3 regions of the Amycolatopsis sp. NPDC104587 genome follow, and region 1 is predicted to be linked to each of the others. Evidence: riboswitches for the same ligand, from Rfam matches in the RefSeq annotation. Region 1 holds a riboswitch; each other region holds the start of a gene.
The links. Region 1 has a riboswitch for S-adenosylmethionine ahead of ACZ61C_RS03550 (methionine ABC transporter ATP-binding protein). Riboswitches for the same ligand answer to the same signal wherever they lie in the genome.
Positions count from the first base shown of each region.

Region 2: linked by a shared signal. The riboswitch ahead of ACZ61C_RS23325 (aminotransferase class V-fold PLP-dependent enzyme) and the one ahead of ACZ61C_RS03550 (methionine ABC transporter ATP-binding protein) in region 1 are both predicted to bind S-adenosylmethionine.
Region 3: linked by a shared signal. The riboswitch ahead of thrC (threonine synthase) and the one ahead of ACZ61C_RS03550 (methionine ABC transporter ATP-binding protein) in region 1 are both predicted to bind S-adenosylmethionine.

Region 1 is NZ_JBVJNO010000001.1:722,894-728,939, reverse strand. Features, by position in the region: gene ACZ61C_RS03565 (4-(cytidine 5'-diphospho)-2-C-methyl-D-erythritol kinase) at 1-687, opposite strand, end outside; gene ACZ61C_RS03560 (TetR/AcrR family transcriptional regulator) at 697-1,239, opposite strand; gene ACZ61C_RS03555 (MFS transporter) at 1,345-2,742, shown strand; gene ACZ61C_RS03550 (methionine ABC transporter ATP-binding protein) at 2,840-3,853, opposite strand; SAM riboswitch class I at 4,047-4,153, opposite strand; gene rsmA (16S rRNA (adenine(1518)-N(6)/adenine(1519)-N(6))-dimethyltransferase RsmA) at 4,300-5,136, opposite strand; gene ACZ61C_RS03540 (transglycosylase family protein) at 5,425-6,046, opposite strand, start outside.
Region 2 is NZ_JBVJNO010000007.1:283,578-289,623, forward strand. Features, by position in the region: gene ACZ61C_RS23310 (ArsR/SmtB family transcription factor) at 63-746, shown strand; gene ACZ61C_RS23315 (potassium/proton antiporter) at 842-2,320, shown strand; gene ACZ61C_RS23320 (M23 family metallopeptidase) at 2,555-3,211, shown strand; SAM riboswitch class IV at 3,305-3,419, shown strand; gene ACZ61C_RS23325 (aminotransferase class V-fold PLP-dependent enzyme) at 3,457-4,803, shown strand; gene ACZ61C_RS23330 (hypothetical protein) at 4,820-5,443, shown strand; gene ACZ61C_RS23335 (hypothetical protein) at 5,383-6,015, shown strand.
Region 3 is NZ_JBVJNO010000028.1:13,242-19,287, reverse strand. Features, by position in the region: gene ACZ61C_RS47115 (DNA internalization-related competence protein ComEC/Rec2) at 1-932, shown strand, start outside; gene thrC (threonine synthase) at 980-2,245, opposite strand; SAM riboswitch class I at 2,259-2,392, opposite strand; gene holA (DNA polymerase III subunit delta) at 2,528-3,508, shown strand; gene rpsT (30S ribosomal protein S20) at 3,558-3,818, opposite strand; gene ACZ61C_RS47095 (EamA family transporter) at 4,173-5,036, shown strand; gene ACZ61C_RS47090 (VOC family protein) at 5,060-5,434, shown strand; gene ACZ61C_RS47085 (class I SAM-dependent methyltransferase) at 5,431-6,046, opposite strand, start outside.

The DNA.
Region 1 (6,046 bases):
ATTGCCCAGCAGCAAGGCCAGCTGGCGCGGGTCGCCCGAGGCCAGCGCCTCGACGACCGGCGTGTGGGAGCCGATGCGCGGTGGGTTGCCGTCCGCGCGCAGGCGGTCCAGCTCGCCGAACACCTTCGGCGTCGAGAGCCCTTCGGAGTCGAAAGCCAGCACCCAGTGGAAGGTGTGTCGCGACAGCACCGGCACCAGGTGCTCACCGCGCCCGGTGCCGAGCGCGGTGCCGCCGTAGAGCGCGAACGGGACATCACTGCCCAGGCCGGCGGCGATCTCCGCCAGCTCGTCACGCGTCACTTCGAGGTTCCAGAGCGAGGCCAGCCCGACCAGCGTCGCCGCCGCGTCGGCGCTGCCGCCCGCCATGCCGCCCGCGACCGGGATGCCCTTGCGCAGCACCACGCGGACCTTCGGCTCCTCGGTGCGGCCGGCGTGCGCCGCCAGCGCCTCGACCGCCCGCCAGGCCAGGTTGGTGCCGTCGGTGGGCACCGTGCCCTCACCCTCGCCGTAGATCTCCAGGCCGGGATCGTCGGCGACCGCGACGGTCACCTCGTCGGTCAGCGAAAGCGCCTGGAACACGGTGACCAGCTCGTGGTAACCGTCGTCGCGCAGGTCGTCGACCGAAAGGTGCAGGTTGACCTTGGCCGGGACCCGGACGGTGACTGGGGGCGGAACTACGGCGAGCACGCGACCAGCCTACGTCCCCGCACCGGTCGCGCTCCGGCCAGGAGAAAGGACGTCCAGCGCGACGGCGAGCGCGACGTCCGGCGGGGTGCTCGGCTCGGCCTCGACGCTGTTGAGCTGGACGGCGACCAGGGCGAGCCGCGCCCGCAGGCCGGCCTCGGGGTCGCCGGACCCGCCGCTCAGCCGCCTGTGCAGCTCGAGCATGCGCTCGGCCAGCCCGGCGCCCGCCGCGATGGCCTTCAACGCCGTCGTGTTGCGCTGCACCAGGCCCATCACCGGGCCGAAACGATCTTCGACCAGCGCGGCGTACGCGGTGAGCAGCTCGGCCGGCCGGGTTTCGCGCGCCAGGAGCTCGTCGAGCGCGGCGCCCCAGTCCTCGAGGAGGCTCGAGACGATGTCTTCCTTCGTGCGGAAGTGGTAGTACAGCGCGGCTTTCGTGACTTCGAGCCGCTCGGCGATCTCCCGCAGCGAACTGCCTTCGTACCCCTGCTCGGCGAACAGCTCGAGCGCGACGCGCTGGATGCGCTCGCGGGTGTCGGTGCGCCGCCCGGCCATGCCTCACCCCTCAACTTACTTGACGGCCGACTAGTAATGGCTTAGCTTAGGCATTGCTTGTCGGCCGACAAGCAATGTATCCACAGCTTACCTCGGGGGTCCGTCATGACCACAACCGCACCACCACGCACAGCGAGCCGGTGGCTCGCCCTCGGCGCACTGGGCCTGGCCCAGCTCATGGTCGTGCTCGACACGACCGTCGTGAACATCGCCCTGCCGTCGGCGCAACGCGCACTGGGCATGTCCGACACCGGCCGCCAGTGGACGATTTCGGCGTACACGCTGGCCTTCGGCGGCCTGCTGCTGCTCGGTGGCCGGCTCGCCGACCGGATCGGCCGCCGCACCACGCTGATGGTCGGGGTCGCCGGGTTCGCCGTCGCGTCCGCGATCGGCGGCGCGGCGCCGTCGCCGGCCTGGCTGATCGGCGCGCGGGCCGCGCAGGGCGTGTTCGCGGCGCTGCTCGCGCCGTCGACGATGTCCCTGCTGACGCTGACCTTCACCGAACCGCGTGAACGCGCGAGGGCGTTCGGGATCTTCAGCGCCATCATGATGTCGGGCTCCGCGCTCGGGCTCACCGTCGGCGGCGCGCTGACGGAGTTCCTCGACTGGCGCTGGAGCCTCTACGTCAACGTGCCGATCGCCGTGCTGGCCGGGCTGGGCGCCTGGTTCGCCGTGCCCGCGGCCGCCGCGCACCGGGAGACCAAGCTGGACTGGACCAGTGCGCTGCTCAGCTGCGGCGGGGTCGTGCTGCTCGTGCACGCACTGTCCGAAGTGGCCACTGAGGGCTGGAACTCGTTGGTGGTACTGGGTTCCCTGACGGCGTCCATAGTGCTGCTCGGACTGTTCGTGCGCCGGCAGGCCCGGCACCCGCACCCGCTGCTGCCGCTCACGGTGGTGCGCGCCCGCGCCCGCGCCGTCGCGTACCTGACGATCGGGGCGGCGTCGTTCGGCGCGTTCGGGATGTTCCTGTTCCTGACCTACCAGCTGCAGGTCGTGATGGGGTACGGCGCGCTGGCCGCGGCGCTGGCGTTCCTGCCGACGCTCGGCGCGAACATGCTGACGTCCACGCAGGTGTCGAGCCGGCTGCTGGCCCGCGTCGGCCCGCGGCCGCTGCTGGCGGGCGGGCTGTTCGTGCTCGGCTGCGGGCTCCTGCTCGCCACGCGGCTGACGCCGGACGCCTCGTACGTCAAGGTGATCCTGCCGATGCAGCTGCTGCTGGGGGTCGGCGCCGGGCTGAGCATGCCGGTGGTGCTGAACGTCGCGACCCGCGGGGTCGGCGCGCGTGACGCGGGCGCGGCGTCGGCGTTCGTGACGACGTCACAGCAGGTGGGAGCCTCGCTCGGGACGGCGGCGCTGAACACGATCGCCACCGCGGCGGCGGCCGGGCTGACCACGCCGGCGGCGATCGTCCACGGTTACACGACGGCCGCGGCCTGGGCGGCGGGCCTCATCGGCGCCGCGGCGCTCACCGCGCTGCTGGTCCTGCCGCGCGGCACCCGCTGACCCCGGAGCGCCCCAATGTGGCCTTCGGTGCGTTGAACGCACCCAAGGCGGCCTTCGGTGCGTTCAACGCACCCAAGGCCGCCTTGGGGCGCTGGGGTCAGGCGGCCGCGACACCCTGGGGGCCACGAGCCGTGTGCGTGACGTGGCCACCGCGCTCGGTGACCCACGCGAGGGCCGCGTCGGCGCGCTCGCCACGGACGCCGAGGCGGAAGCGGCCGACCGGGGTGTCGCCGATCCGGGTCAGGCCGCCGCCGATGGTGGCGAACTCGACGTCGAACCGGCCCGCCGCCTCGGGCAGCAGCGCGCCGACCGACGCGAAGCCGACCAGCACGACGTCGACCGAACGGTCGTACCGCGCACCCTGCGAGCGGGGGGTCTCGATGGCCGGCAGCAGCGCCTGCGCGGTGCGGCTGGCCGGGTTGGAGATCAGGTCGAGCACCGTGCCGCGCTCGACGACCGTGCCGTCCTCCAGGACCGCGACGTCGTCGCAGACCCGGCGGACCACCCCGGCGTCCGGCGTGGTGACCACCACGGTCACCCCCAGCTCGGACCGGGCCCGGTCGAGCACGGTGAGCACCGCGCCGGCCTCCTCCGGGTCGACGCCGGCGGTCGGGTCGTCCGCGAGCAGCACGGCGGGGGCCGCTGCGAGCGCCTTCGCGACCGCGACCCGGCGGAGCTGACCGACGGACAGCTCCGAGGGGCGCTGCGCGGCGCGCGGCGTCAGGCCGACGAGGTCGAGCAGGGAGCCGACCCGGCTGCGGCGCTGCGGGCCGTCGACCCCGAGCTGCTCCAGCGGGGAGGCGATGTTGCCGGCGATGGTGCGCTCGGCGATCAGCTCCGGCTTCGAGCCGACGATCCCCAGCTGGCGGCGGATCTCCCGCAGCCGGCGGCCGTCGAGGGTGCCGGTGTTGAGGCCGTCGAGCCGGACGACACCACGGTCGGGACGCTCCTGCAGCGCGATGCAACGGGCGAGGACGGACTTGCCCGAACCGGCGGGACCGACCACGCCGAACAGCGAGCCGGCCTGGACGTCGACGCTCACGTCGCGCAGGGCGACGACTGAGTTTCCGTTGGTGGCGAAGGACTTGGACAGATTTTCGACGGTGATCACGAAGGCTCCAGAAAACGGGGCGCGCTCACTCGGAGGCGCCCGGCCGCATGCGAAATCCGTCCTCTATGGACGGTGCGAGAAGAAGAGGTGGACCGGCTCGGGAAAGCTCAGTTGGAGCGTCGACATGCGGTCACGGAGCGGCGGCCTTCGTCGACTACGCGACGCCTGGTCAGCAGCAGGGGGCGAGCTACCCTCTTCATCGGAAACGGCCTCCATCGGTCCTGGCGGTAGCACCTGCCCTGTGGAGGGTGGTTGCTGCGACTTCGGCGAGCCAGGTCTCTCAGTCGCTCGGGATGGACATACTGAGTAAACCGATCCCGCAGAGCGAACGCAAGCCCGTTGGCCCAGATCACACGACTGGCGGCGTCCGGATGACGAGACGCGCACGCCGGGAGACGTCGGCGAGCACCGTGCCGGTTGACATCCACAGTGGACGTCGCCCGGGGCTAGCGGGCGGCGGCGAGCCGGGCGAAGTCGTGGACGTCGAGCTGCTCGCCGCGCGTCTTCGGGTCGATCCCGGCGGCCGCCAGCAGCTCGCCGGCGCGCTCGGCCGAGCCCGCCCAGCCCGCCAGCGCGGCGCGGAGCGTCTTCCTGCGCTGTGAGAAAGCGGCGTCGACGAGCCCGAAGAGCCGTTCCCGGTCGTCGGACGCCGGCGCGTCGCCGCGCTCGAAGGCAACGAGCGCGGAGTCGACGTTCGGTACCGGCCAGAACACCGAGCGTGGCACCGCGGCGACCTTGCGCGCCGGGCCGTACCAGGCGAGCTTGACGCTCGGCACGCCGTAGATCCGGCTGCCCGGGCCGGCCGCCATCCGGTCGGCGACCTCGGTCTGGACCATCACGAGGCCGGAGGTGAGCGACGGCACTTCGGCGAGCAGGTGCAGCACCACCGGCACGGCGACGTTGTAGGGGAGGTTGGCGACGAGGGCGGTCGGCGCCGGCAGCTCGGCGTCGGTGACGCGCATGGCGTCGGCCTCGAGGACGGTGAGGCGCCCGGCGGCGTCCGGCCCCCGCTCGGCGACGGTCTTCGGCAGCCGTTCGGCGAGCTTGGGATCGATCTCGACGGCGACGACCCGCGCGCCGGTGGCGAGCAGCCCCAGCGTCAGCGACCCGAGGCCGGGCCCGACCTCGAGCACGACGTCGTCCGGACCGACCGAGGCGAGCTCGACGATCCGGCGGACGGTGTTGGGATCGTGCACGAAGTTCTGCCCGAGCTTCTTCGTCGGCCGCACGTCCAGTTCGGCCGCCAGCCCGCGGATCTCGGCAGGTCCCAGCAGTTCAACCACCGGCCGAGCTTACCGAGGGGACATCTAGCGCCCCCGGACGGTCCGTACGCGGTGATCGAGGACGGAACTCACGTGATCAGGGACGGAACTCGCGTGATTGAGCGCAGAACTCGCGTGATTGGCGGGGCATCTCGCGTGATTGAGCGGGCATCACGCGTGATTGGGCGGGCATCGGGTGTGATGCCCCGCCAATCACGGGTGATGCCTCTCCGGACACGCGTGATGCCCCTCGGCGCACGCGAACCGGCCCCCGTCCGGGGAGGACGGGGGCCGGTTCGGAAAAGCGGGTCAGGCCTTCTTGCCGCAGACCGGCCAGGCGCCGTAACCGCCGCGGGCGTCGCGGACCTTCTCGGCCACCGAGATCTGCTGCTCGCGCGTCGCCTGGCTCGGCAGCGCCGCGTACTGGGAGCCGCCGTAGGCGTTCCAGGTCTGCTTGTCGAACTGGAGGCCGCCGTAGTAGCCGTTGCCGGTGTTGGTGGCCCAGTTGCCGCCCGACTCGCACTGCGCGATGCGGTCCCACGAGGACGCGTCGCCGATGACCGGGTTCGCCGGCTTCTTCGTGCCGACGTGGATGATCTTCGGCTTGGCCTCCGTGATGACCTGCTCGGAGACGCTCTCGCGCGAGACCTCTTTGCCGTTCTTCTGCGTGACCTTGTAGGTCACCATCTTCTCGCCGGGCGTGCCGGGGTCCTCGACCTCGGTCTTGCCCTTCTCGAGGTTCGGGTCGTCGACCTTCTGCTCGGGCGGGTCGATGGACTCCTTCTGGACGACCGTCGAGACGCCGGTGCGGCTGATGTGCACCTCGGCGCCGTCGGTCAGCTTGACGTCCAGACCACCTTCGGCGGCGTCCTCCGGGCCCAGGGTGAGCTTGTACTCGCCCAGGAACTCCTTCGTGGTGACCGCGGTCGTC
Region 2 (6,046 bases), on a different contig from region 1:
TCACGTGAAAGCTCCGGGTTGGTTCGGCCGCGGGCGAAGGGTGCGGGTCGTACCGTGGTCGTATGGAGACGATCGCGCTGGCCGAAGTGGCCGCCGTGCTCGCGGATCCGAGCCGGGCCACCATGTGCCTCGTGCTGCTGGACGGGCGGGCCTGGACCGTCGGTGAGCTGGCGAAGGCGGCCGGCATCGCGCTGTCGACGGCGAGTGAGCACGTCACGCGGCTGACCGACGCCGGGTTCGTCGCCCGGGTCAAGCAGGGCCGCGCGTCCTACGTCCGGATCGCCGACCCGCGGGTCGCCGAGCTGATCGAGCACCTGGCCCAGCACGCCGAGCACCGGCCGGTCACCAGCCTGAAGTCGTCACTGCGGGTGAAGCGGCTCGGCTTCGCGCGCACCTGTTACGACCACCTCGCCGGTGTGCTCGGCGTCGCCCTCCGCGACGGCATGCTGGCCACCGGCCTGATCGACGCCGGCGACGGGCTCGCGCTGACCGGCCGCGGCCGCGAGGTGCTCGACGGCCTCGGCGTGCCGGTCGCGGCCGGGCGGCGGCCGCTGCTGCGCGACTGTCTGGATTGGACGGAGCGGCGCGACCACCTCGCCGGCGCGCTGCCCGCGGCGCTGCTAGAGCGGGCCGTCGACGCCGGCTGGGTCGGCCACGACGGACATCGCGCCGTGAAGGTGCTTCCCGCGGCGGAGAAGCCGTTCGCGGCGCTCGGTGTCGACCTCACCGCGCTCGGTGGGCCTTAACACACCACGTCCGCGACGCGCCCCAGCGGTACACGAACGAGTTAACCCCACCGCCTCACTATTCTGAGGGCCCACGGCACTCGGAGGGAGGCGGCATGGACCAGCTTCCCGTGCTGCTCGGCATCGGCGGTGTTGTGCTGCTCGCCTCCGTGCTCGCCGTGCGCGTGTCGATCCGGCTCGGCCTGCCCTCGCTGCTGCTCTACCTCGCGATGGGCGTGCTGCTGGGCGAAGCCGGCTTCGGCATCCGGTTCGACAACCCCGAGCTGACCCAGTCGCTGGGGCTCGCCGCGCTCGTCATGATCCTCGCCGAAGGCGGGCTGACGACCCGGTGGTCGGCGGTGAAACCCGCCCTGGGCATCGGGATCGCACTGTCCACTGTGGCCGTCGTGGTCAGCATCGCGGTCACCGGCGCGGCCCTGCACTTCCTGCTGGGCCTGGACTGGCGGTTCGCCCTGCTGTGGGGCGCGGTCCTCGCTTCGACGGACGCGGCGGCGGTCTTCTCGGTGCTGCGCACGGCCGGTGTCGGCAAACGGCTCGTCGGCGCACTGGAGCTGGAGTCCGGCATCAACGACGCGCCGGCCTACATCGCCGTCGTCGTGCTGGCCGAAGGCACCACTGTGGATTGGACGCTGCCGCTGCTGGTGGTCTACGAGCTCGGCGCGGGCCTGGCCATCGGGCTCGCCTTCGGCTGGCTCGGCGGGATCGCGCTGCGCCGGGCCGCACTGCCGGCGACCGGTCTCTACCCGCTCGCCACCGTCGCGGTGTGCGTCGTGGCGTACTCGTCCGGGCAGCTGGCGCACGCGTCCGGGCTGCTCGCCACCTACGTCGCCGCGCTGGTGCTCGGCAACTCGCGGCTGCCGCACCGCTCGGACACGCTGTCGTTCGCCGAAGGGCTGGGCTGGCTGGCGCAGATCGGGCTGTTCGTGCTGCTCGGGCTGTTCGCCTCGCCGGGCCGGCTGCTCGAGACGCTGGTGCCGGGCCTGGTCGCGGGCGCCGTCGTGCTGCTGCTGGCCCGGCCGGTGTCCGTCGTGCTGTCGATGCTGCCGTTCAAGCTGCCGTGGCGGGAACAGGTGTTCCTGTCGTGGGCCGGGCTGCGCGGCGCGGTGCCGATCGTGCTCGCGATGATCCCGCTCTCGCAGGGGCTGCCGGACGCGCAACGGCTGGTCGGCGCGGTGTTCGTGCTGGTCATCGTGCTGACGCTGCTGCAGGGCGCGACGCTCGGGCCACTCGCGCGCTGGCTCGGGTTGTCCAAGAAGTCCGAGGCGCACGAGATCGAGGTCGACTCCGCGCCGCTGGACGAGCTGGGCGCCGAGCTGCTGCAGGTCCGCATCCAGCCCGGGTCGAAGCTGCACGGCGTGTACCTGTCCGAGCTGCGCCTGCCGGTCGGGGCGACCGTCAGCCTGGTCGTGCGCGAAGGCACCGGCTTCACCCCGCAGAAGACGAGCCGGCTGCAGGAGCACGACCAGCTGCTGGTCGTCACGACGAGCGTCGTCCGCGACACCGTCGAACGGCGGCTCCGCGCGGTCGACCGGGCCGGGCGCCTGGCCCGCTGGAAGGGCGAGTCGGGCCGCTAGCCCGTTCGTGGTCGTGGTCAGTCCGTGATCGATCGGACGACTGGGCCGGCGCTGGCCTGCGTCTTGTCCGGTCCTTGTCCGGTTCTCGCGCTGACCTGGTGATCTTTTTCCGCGAGGGTGATCATCGGGCATAAAAACGCCGTGTGATCTTCCCAGTGATCCAACCTTTGGCCTACTGTGCGCTCGATCCGGTTAGTTCGAATGGGTGAGTGAACAGCCAAAGGAGTACGCACGGTGACGAAGCTGCATGTTCGTGGGGCGGTTCTGGCCGCTGTGATGACCGCCGCCTGTGGGCTGCTTGCCTCGCCGGCCGCGAGCGCCGAAGTGGCGCCGTTCCCGGCCCTGGCCCTGCCGTTCAAGGCGGGCCAGCAGGTGTACTCGGCCGGCATCCACTCCGACGACGGCAGCACCAGGGTCAAGAACGCCGTCGACTTCAGCCCGGCCGACCGCACCGTGCGGGCCCCGCTGGCCGGCACCGTGCACCTCCAGCACTGCGCGGGCGGCGACTGGGTGACCCTCGACCACGCCGGCGGCTGGCGGACCGGGTACTACCACATGGAGGGCATCAAGGTCACCGACGGTGAGCAGGTCGAGGCCGGGGCCGAGCTCGGCTCGACCGGCAACGCGCTCCCGTGCGGCGGCAGCAGCACCGGCGCGCACGTCCACTTCACGCTCTGGACGCTGCCGGACGCCCCGGCGGCGAACTGGGACGGCAAGTCCTTCGCCGAGGTTTCGACCGCGGTCACCGCGGCCCACGGCGAGCCGGTCGACGGGAAGACCCTGGGCGGCTGGCGCTTCACAGCCGGATCCGAGCAGTACCAGGGCACCGCGACGCACCTCGCGGACAACGCCGTCACGCAGCTGCCGGGCCACTTCCGCGCGAAGCTCTGACCCTTCTCGCATCCTGCGCAGTCCTGTGAGCGGCGTCTCAGAATGCGAACCGGGGGTTGGCTGCCGCGTCCGGTTTCGGTTACCTTCGAGCCAGGTCATGAGTGCCAGCGTCAAGCCCCGGCTTGCTGGCCGGCAACCCTCCTGCCGCGGTGGGGTGCCCCGGGTGAAGACCGGGCCGGTCGTGTCGTGCGACGGGCAAGCGCGGGCCCCTCGCCGGGGTCCCCCGGACCGCCGAGGAGGCACCGATGACTCTCGCCATCGACCGCACCAGCACCGTCGAGCTCGTCGAAACCGTTGTCCCGCAGGAGATCCCGGCCGTCGTCGGCGCGTCGCTGCGGGTCCCGCTCGTCACCGGCGGCGACATCGGCTACGCCAACCTCGACCACGCGGCGAGCGCGCCGTGCCTGGCGGCCGTCCGCGACGCCGTCGACGAGTTCCTGCCCTGGTACGCCAGCGTCAACCGCGGCGCCGGCTTCGCGTCGCAGGTGTCGACCAAGCTCTACGAGCGCACCCGCGACGCCCTGCGCCGTTTTGCCGGCGCGCGCCGGACCGACACCGTCGTGTTCACCCGCAACACCACGGACTCCTTCAACCTGCTCGCCCGCAGCCTCCCGCCGCGCACCTCGGTGGTCGTGTTCGACACCGAGCACCACGCGGCGCTGCTTCCGTGGCGGGGCCCGCACGTCCGGCGGATCCCGACCCCGCGCACCCGCCTCGCCGCGGTGTCCGCTGTGGACGAAGCGCTCGCCGGCTGCCCCGAAGGACCGCGCCTGGTGGTCGTCACCGGGGCGTCCAATGTGACCGGTGAGCTGCTCCCGGTCGCCGAAATCGCCGCGGTGGCACGGAAACACGGCGCCCGCATCGCCCTCGACGCCGCGCAGCTCGCCCCGCACCGCCGCGTCTCGATCAAGGAGCTGGACGTCGACTACGTCGCCCTGTCCGGCCACAAGCTGTACGCACCCTTCGGCGCCGGCGCGCTGATCGGCCGCGCCGACTGGCTGCGCGCCGCTCAGCCGTACCTCGCCGGCGGCGGCGCGACCAAGCTCGTCACCGACGACGCCGTGGTCTGGAACGACGGGCCCGAGCGCCACGAAGCGGGCTCGCCCAACACCGTTGGCGTGTACGCGCTCGGTGTCGCCTGCGAAACCCTGAGCCGCAGCTGGGCCGCGGTCGAAGCGCACGAGCAGGCCCTGCTCACCCGGCTGCGCAAGGGTTTGGAGAGCATCCCCGGCTGCGCCGAGCTGCGGTTGTTCGACGCGCCGGTCGACCGCGTCGGCACGGTCGGCTTCGTCGTCGACGGCTTCGACCCCGCCTGGCTCGCGGCCGTGCTGTCGGCCGAGTACGGCATCGGCGTGCGCGACGGCGCGTTCTGCGCCCACATCGCGGCGAAGCGGCTCATCGGTGTCGCCGGCGGTGACGGCCGGCAGGCGGTGCGCGTCAGCCTCGGCCTCGGCAGCACCGAGGAGCACGTCGACCGCGTGGTGCTGGCGCTGCGCCAGGTCGTCGCCCGCGGCGCGCGCTGGGAGTACACGAAGGTGGACGGCCGCTGGGCGCCGGTGGGCGACCCGCGGGAGCTGCCGCCGTTCTGCTGAGCGCTAGCCTGGGCCGATGGGGAGGCACGGGGTTTCGTTGGCACTGCTCGGTTTTGCCGAGCTGGTCCTGGTCACGGTCGAGCTGTTCCGCCGCTCGGCCGTGACCGCCGAGCTGGCGTCGCACTTCGCGCCGGCCGCGCCGTCGTACCAGAGCGTCTTCGGGCTCACCGTCGACGACCACGGTGGCCCGCAGCAGTTCCTCAGCACTTCCGACACGGTGATCGCCTACCGCGGTGGGATCGGGATGGCTTGGCAGTGGGCGCTCATCGCCGCGTTCCTCGCCGTGGTCGCCGGGTACGCCCGGCGGCTCGGCGCGAAAGCCGCGGTGCTGTCCGCCGCCGGCGTCGTGCTCGCGGTGCCGCTGCTGGACCTGCTCGCCTACAGCTGGTTCGGCCTCGACGCCACGGCCCGGGGCCCGATCCTGGCGACGCTCGGCCTCGCCGTCGTCGCGGGGTGGGAACGCAGTCCGTTGATCCTCGCCGCCGCCGTGCTGTCCGGGGCGGTCGCCGTCCTCGTCGCGGACCTGCCCGGTGTGCTGATCTCGGCCGGCGTCCTGCTGGCGGGCGCTATCCTGCCCCGATGGGGAGATCGCGCGACTACTGGTTCCCGTTGGCCGCACTGGGGTTCGCGCAGCTCGTGATGGCGGTGGTCGCCCTGGTCCCGGAAACTCCGGAGGCCGGCCAGTTCGTGCACTCGCGCGCCTACGAGCTGACCCAGGACCTGTCCGGGGTCGGGCTCGGCACCGGCGGGGTCGGGGGCACGGGGTGGTATTCCACCGACGTCTACGCGACGAACGTCGTGCCGCCCGCGGCGCTCGGCTGGCTCGCCGGCCTCGCGTGCGTGGTGCTCGCCGTCGCCGGCTGGTACTGGCTGCACCTGCGCCGCGCCGGCACGCCGCCGCGGCCCGTCCGGTTCGTGCTCGGCACCCTGGCCGCGCTCGCCGCCGTCCCGCTGCTCGACCTGCTCGGCACCGTCGAGCTTCGGCTGCCCGGCGACGTCCGGGGCGCGCTCGTCGCGGCGCTGGGACTGCTGGTGCTGGCCGCCTACGAGCGCAGCTGGTTCGTGCTCGCCGTGACCGTGGTGTTCGCGCTGGTCAGCGTGCTGTTACCGACCCCGGTGACCGGGGCGCTGGCCACGACGAGCGTGCTGTTCGCCGCGGCGTTCGCGGTCCTCCTCCGGCGTCCCCGCGACACTGCCGCCGACACACCCTGACCAGGCGTGGACAATGGACCGGTGAGCACCG
Region 3 (6,046 bases), on a different contig from region 1:
TCGCCGCCGGTGTCCTCGTCGTGCTGGTGCTGGCCGCCCGCCACCGGCGGATCCGGCTGCTGATGGCCGTGCTGGTCGTCGGCGCGCTGCTGGTGCTCGTGCCGGTCCGGGTGATCGCGCCGGCGTGGCCACCGCGCGACTGGGCGATGGTCGAATGCGACGTCGGACAGGGTGACGCGGTCGTCCTGGCGACCGCCGAGCCCGGACGGGCGATCGTCATCGACACCGGACCCGAGCCGGGACCGGTCGACGAGTGCCTGCACCGGCTCGCCGTCGACCGGATCCCGTTGGTGGTGCTGAGCCACCTGCACGCCGACCACATCGGCGGGCTCGCGTCGGTCTTCGACGGCCGCGCGGTCGGCGGCATCGCCGTCGGGCCGGGGCGCGCGCCGGAGTGGGCGTGGCGGCAGGTCGCCGCGGAGGCGTCCCGCCAAGCCGTGCCGCTGGTCGAGCTGAACCCGGGGGAGCGGCTGGACTGGCCCGGGCTCTCACTCGACGTGCTCGGCCCGCGCTACGTCCCGGCCCGCGCGGCCGGGCAGGACGGCACCACGATCAACAACAGCTCGCTGGTCCTCCGGGCGCAAACGGCAGCCGGCCGGATGCTCCTGACCGGCGACGTCGAACTGGCCGCGCAGGCGGATCTCCTGGCCGACGTCGCAGACCTGAAAGCGGAGGTGCTGAAGGTCCCCCACCACGGCTCGCGGTACTCGCTGCCATCGTTCCTCGCCGCGGTGGCACCGCGGGTGGCGTTGGTCAGCGTGGGCGCGGGCAACACCTACGGACATCCCAGCAAGTCCACAATGGACACTCTGATGGCGTTGGGCGCTCGGGTGACCCGGACGGACCAGGACGGAGACACCGCCGTGGTAGGCGAACCGGCGGGCCCGGCGGTTTCACGCCGAGGTGAGCCCCGCGGCCCACCGCGCCGATGAGCCGGGGCGAGCCACGCGGCCCGCCCCGGCCCACCGCCGGGGGAAGATCAGTACCCGAGCGCCTCGTTCACCGCGGCGGCCGACGGCGGCAGGACCGCCTTGGGGCCCACGTGGTTCTCGATCGCGTCGAGGGTCTTGAGGCCGTCGCCGGTGATGAGGAGCACCGTCTCGGCGTCCGGGTCCAGCTTGCCCGTCTCGACCAGCTTCTTCGCCGTGGCGACGGTGACGCCGCCGGCCGTCTCGGTGAAGATGCCCTCGGTGCGGGCCAGCAGGCGGATGCCTTCGACGACCTCTTCGTCGGAGACGTCCTCGATCGCGCCGCCGGTGCGGTTGACGATGTCGAGCACGTACGGGCCGTCGGCCGGGTTGCCGATCGCCAGCGAACGGGCGATCGTGTCCGGCTTCACCGGCTGGACGACGTCGTGGCCGCCGCGGAACGCGGCCGACACCGGCGAGCAGCCCGTGGCCTGGGCGCCGAACACCTTGTACGGGCTGGCGTCCACGAGACCGAGCTGACCCAGCTCGCGGAAACCCTTGTCCACCTTGGTGAGCTGAGAACCGGAGGCGATCGGCACGACGATCTGCGGCGGGATGCGCCAGCCCAGCTGCTCGGCGACCTCGAAGGCCAGCGTCTTCGAGCCTTCCGAGTAGTACGGCCGGACGTTCACGTTCACGAACGCCCACTTCGGGTGCTCACCGGCGAGCTCGGTGGCGAGGCGGTTGACGTCGTCGTAGTTGCCGTCGATGGCGATGAGGTCGCCGTCGTACACCGCGGTGGTGAGGATCTTGGCGCGCTCGAGCGACTTCGGGATCAGCACGACCGACCGCCAGCCGGCGCGGGCGGCCGCGGCGGCCGTCGCGTTGGCCAGGTTGCCGGTCGAGGGACACGCGAGCACCTCGAACCCGAACTCGCGGGCCGCGGCCAGCGCGACGGCGACCACGCGGTCCTTGAAGGAGTGCGTCGGGTTTCCGGTGTCGTCCTTGACCCAGACGCGCTTGAGGCCGAGCTCCTTGGCGAGGCGGTCGGCACGCACCAGGCGGGTCGCGCCGGGCTCGGTGTTGGGGATTTCTTCGATGTTCGACGGAACCGGGAGGAGCTTCTTGTAGCGCCAGATGTTCTTGGGGCCGGCCTCGATGTCTTCGCGGCGGACGCGGCCGAAGTCGTAGGCGACCTCGAGCGGCGAGAAGTCTTCGGCGGAGACGAACTCGGGGGCGAGCGGCTGCCGGTGGCCCTCTTCCTTCGACACCAGTTCGACGGCCGGTCCGAGATCCGGGGTCTTGGTGGTGGAGGTCGTGCCGAGGGTTGCGGTCATCGCGAGGTTCCTTTCCTCATCTGCCCCGCCGAAGCGGGCCGGAATTGGCACCGTGGTCGTCAGCTACCCCGCGATCGCGGGATGACGGGCTGTACGCCGGTTGCCGGGGCTTCGTCGGGCCGTTCCCTCTGCCCCTCTGGATGAGCGGTATTCGGTTGTCGGGGCGCGCCACAAACGCGCCGCCTCGAGGACACCGTACGACATGGCGTTCGGACCGTGCCATGGTGGCGGCTCCACATCACCGGAGCGGGCGCACGTTCGGAGAAGTGAGAGGATCCTCCGGTGACCGCGCAAGCCACCGCCCCGCCCCCGCTGCACCTGGTCCTGGGTGAGGAAGAACTGCTGATCGAGCGCGCCGTCCGCGAGACGCTGGCCGCGGCCCGCGCGATCGACGCGACCGCCGAGCTGACCCGGGTCCGGGTGTCCGATCTCACAGCCCCTGAGCTGGCCGAACTCGTCAGCCCCTCGCTGTTCAGCGAAGGCCGCGTGATCGTCCTGGAGTCGGCGCAGGACATCTCGCAGGAGCTGGCCGACGCCGTGGCGTCCTACCTGAAGGACCCGGCGGACGGGGTCGTGCTGGTCGTCGTGCACACCGGCGGTGGCCGCAGCAAGGCCGGCAAGACGCTCCCGGCCGTGCTGAAAAAGGCCGGTGCCGAAGTCACGGAGTGCCCGAAGCTGACGAAGCCCGCCGAGCGGGAGCAGTTCGTGCGGCACGAGGTGCGCCGGGTGGGCGGCAAGATCGACCCGGCCGGTGTCGCCGCGCTCATCGACGCCGTGGGCTCCGACCTGCGGGAACTCTCCTCCGCGGCGACCCAGCTGGTCGCGGACACCGGCGGCGCGGTCGACGCCGAAGCGGTCCGGCGCTACCACCGCGGCCGGGCCGACGTGACCGGGTTCGCGGTCGCGGAGCGGGCGGTCAGCGGTGACCGCGCGGCGGCGCTGGAGTCGTTGCGCTGGGCGATGCAGCTCGGGGTCCCGCACGTCCTGGTCGCCGACGCGCTGGCCGACGCCGTCCGCACGATCGCCCGCGTCTCCGGTGCGGGCCGGGGCAACCCCAACCAGCTGGCCGGCGAGCTGGGCATGCCGCCGTGGAAGATCCGCAAGGCGCAGGGCCAGTCCAGGGGCTGGAACCAGGACGGGCTGGCCACGGCGATGCGGGTGGTCGCGCGGCTCAACGCCGAGGTCAAGGGCGTGGCGGCCGACCCGGGTTACGCGCTGGAACGAGCCGTGCTGGAGGTGGCGGCCGCCAAGGGCGACCGCTGACATGAAGAAAGCCCCGGCCGAGGCCGGGGCTTCTCCAGAAACAGCTTGCTCAGAGCGCGTTGACGCGCTTCGCGAGCGCCGACTTCTTGTTGGCGGCCTGGTTGGCGTGGATGACGCCCTTCGAGACGGCCTTGTCCAGCTTCTGGGCGGCGTCGCGCTGCAGCTCGGCAGCCTTGGCCTTGTCGCCGGCCTCGGCGGCTTCGCGGACCTTGCGGATCGCGGTCTTCACCGAGGACCGGATCGCCTGGTTGCGCTGACGCGCCTTCTCGTTCGTCGTGATGCGCTTGATCTGCGACTTGATGTTGGCCATAGGGCAACTCCTGTTTCACTCGGTGAGATTCGCCGCCGCGCTGAAGTGGCCCTGCTCGAAAACAGGTTTCCTCCATGACGGAATGCCGCACGGGCAGCGAGCGACAACTCTAACAGCCCGGCTCCCGGCCTCGTCCGCCGGGACCTGCGCGCCGCCGATCATGGGGAGTACGGTGGAGGGCGGTCAGTGCCTAGGGTTCCGTCGCCGGTCCGCACACACCGCACCACACAACCAGGACCGGCGGGTCTGGTCCGAGCGGCACCATCGGCGGGCCCGGACGGCCGGTCGTTCATCTGACGGGGCAAAAGCCTGGAGGACCCGGTTTTCGCGCGCGCGAAAACCCGAAAGGGTCCCATGAACGCCACCGCCCTGTCCTTCGTCCTCGTCGCCGCGGTCGTGCACGCGGCGTGGAACCTGGCCGCCAAGCGGATCTCCTCCGGTGGCACGCAGTTCGTCTGGCTCTACTACACGGCTTCCGCCGTCTTGCTCCTGCCGGTGACGGTCGTGCTGCTGGTCGTGGAAACGGACCGTCCACAGTGGAGCTGGCTGCTCGCCGCCGTCGTGACGGCGGTGCTGCACATCGCCTACGGCATCGTCCTGCAGCGCGGGTACCGCGTCGGCGACCTCTCGGTCGTCTACCCGGTCGCGCGCGGCACCGGGCCGCTGCTGTCGGTGCTGGCCGCCGTCCTCGTGCTCGGCGAGCGGCCGGGCCTGCTCGGCCTGCTCGGCGCGTTCCTCGTGATCACCGGGGTGCTGGTGATCAGCACCGGCCGCAAGGCGGGCGACCCGCAAGCGGTCAAGGCCGGGATCTTCTACGGCCTGCTGACCGGCGCCGTCATCGCCGGCTACACGCTCTGGGACGCACACGCGGTGACCGGCCTCGGCGTGCCGCCGATCGTCTACTTCGGCCTCGGGTCGGTCCTGCAGAGCGTGCTGCTCGTGCCCGGCGCGCTGGCCGACCGCGGGGAGGTGCGCCGGATCTGGCGCGAGCAGCGTCGCGAGGTGCTCGTCGTCGCGGTGCTTTCGCCGATCGCGTACGTCCTGGTGCTGTTCGCGCTCACCATGGCGCCGGTCAGCCTGGTCGCGCCCGCCCGGGAGCTGAGCATCGTGCTCGGTGGCCTCGCCGCGTGGCTGGTGCTGGGCGAACGCGACGCCGTGCGGCGGCTCGCCGGCTCCGTGATCGTGCTGTCGGGGATCGCCGCGATTGCCCTCGCCTGAGCGCGTCCGGTAGGGATGGTCGGATGGAAGTCCTGAAGAGCAGGCTGTTGATCCGCCCGCGTGACGTCGCCGCGACCACCGGGTTCTACCGCGACACCCTCGGCCTGGCCGTGGAGCGCGAGTTCCCCGGCGGCACCGTGTTCTTCCTCGGCCACGGCTCCCTGGAGGTCTCCGGCGAGGGGACGGCGGGCGCGTCGCCCGACCTGGTGCTCTGGGTGCAGGTCCGGGACCTGGCGGGCACCCTGGCCGAGCTCAAGGGGAAGGGCCTGGAGCCGGTGCGGGACGCCCGGCGCGAGCCCTGGGGCCTGGACGAGGCCTGGATCGCCGACCCGGACGGCACGCGGATCGTGCTGGTCGAGGTGCCCGAAGGCCACCCGATCCGCACCGACACCCGCTAGGCGGGCTTGACGGCGCGCAGCTGCGCGGCCAGCGCGGTGAAGCCGGGCGGCTCCCAGGTCCACGTCTGCAGGTCGGCGAAGCCCGCGGCGGCGGCCTCGTCGGCCAGCACGTGCCTGCTCACGGGCAGCCACTTCTCGTGCGCGGACAGCAGCAGCCGTCCGCCGGGCCGCAGCACCCGGAACAGCTCGGCGAACCCCGCGGCGCGGTCGTCCCAGAGCATCACGTTGTTCACGGTCAGCACGACGTCGACGGACTCGCCGGGCTCACCGGTGTGCGCGGCCGACCCCTCCCGCAGCTCGGCGTGGTCGCCGCAGCGCTCGTGGCAGAGCGCGAGCATCTCGGGGGAGGGGTCGACACCGACGACGCGCCCGGCCAGCCGCGACGCGGCCTCCAGGCCGACGCCGGGGCCCGGCCCGACGACCAGGACGGTCTCGTCCGGCTCGAGCTTGGCCAGGTCGACGACGCGGTGTTCGGTGGCGGCGTTCCCCCTGGCCATCAGCAGGCCGCCGAGGCGGCCGAGCACGCCGGAGGGGTGACCGAACGTCCGGTCGAGGACGCGGGCGAAGCCGCTGGTCTCCGGCTGGGGAGGGGGTGCCGGCTGGTGCGAAGTG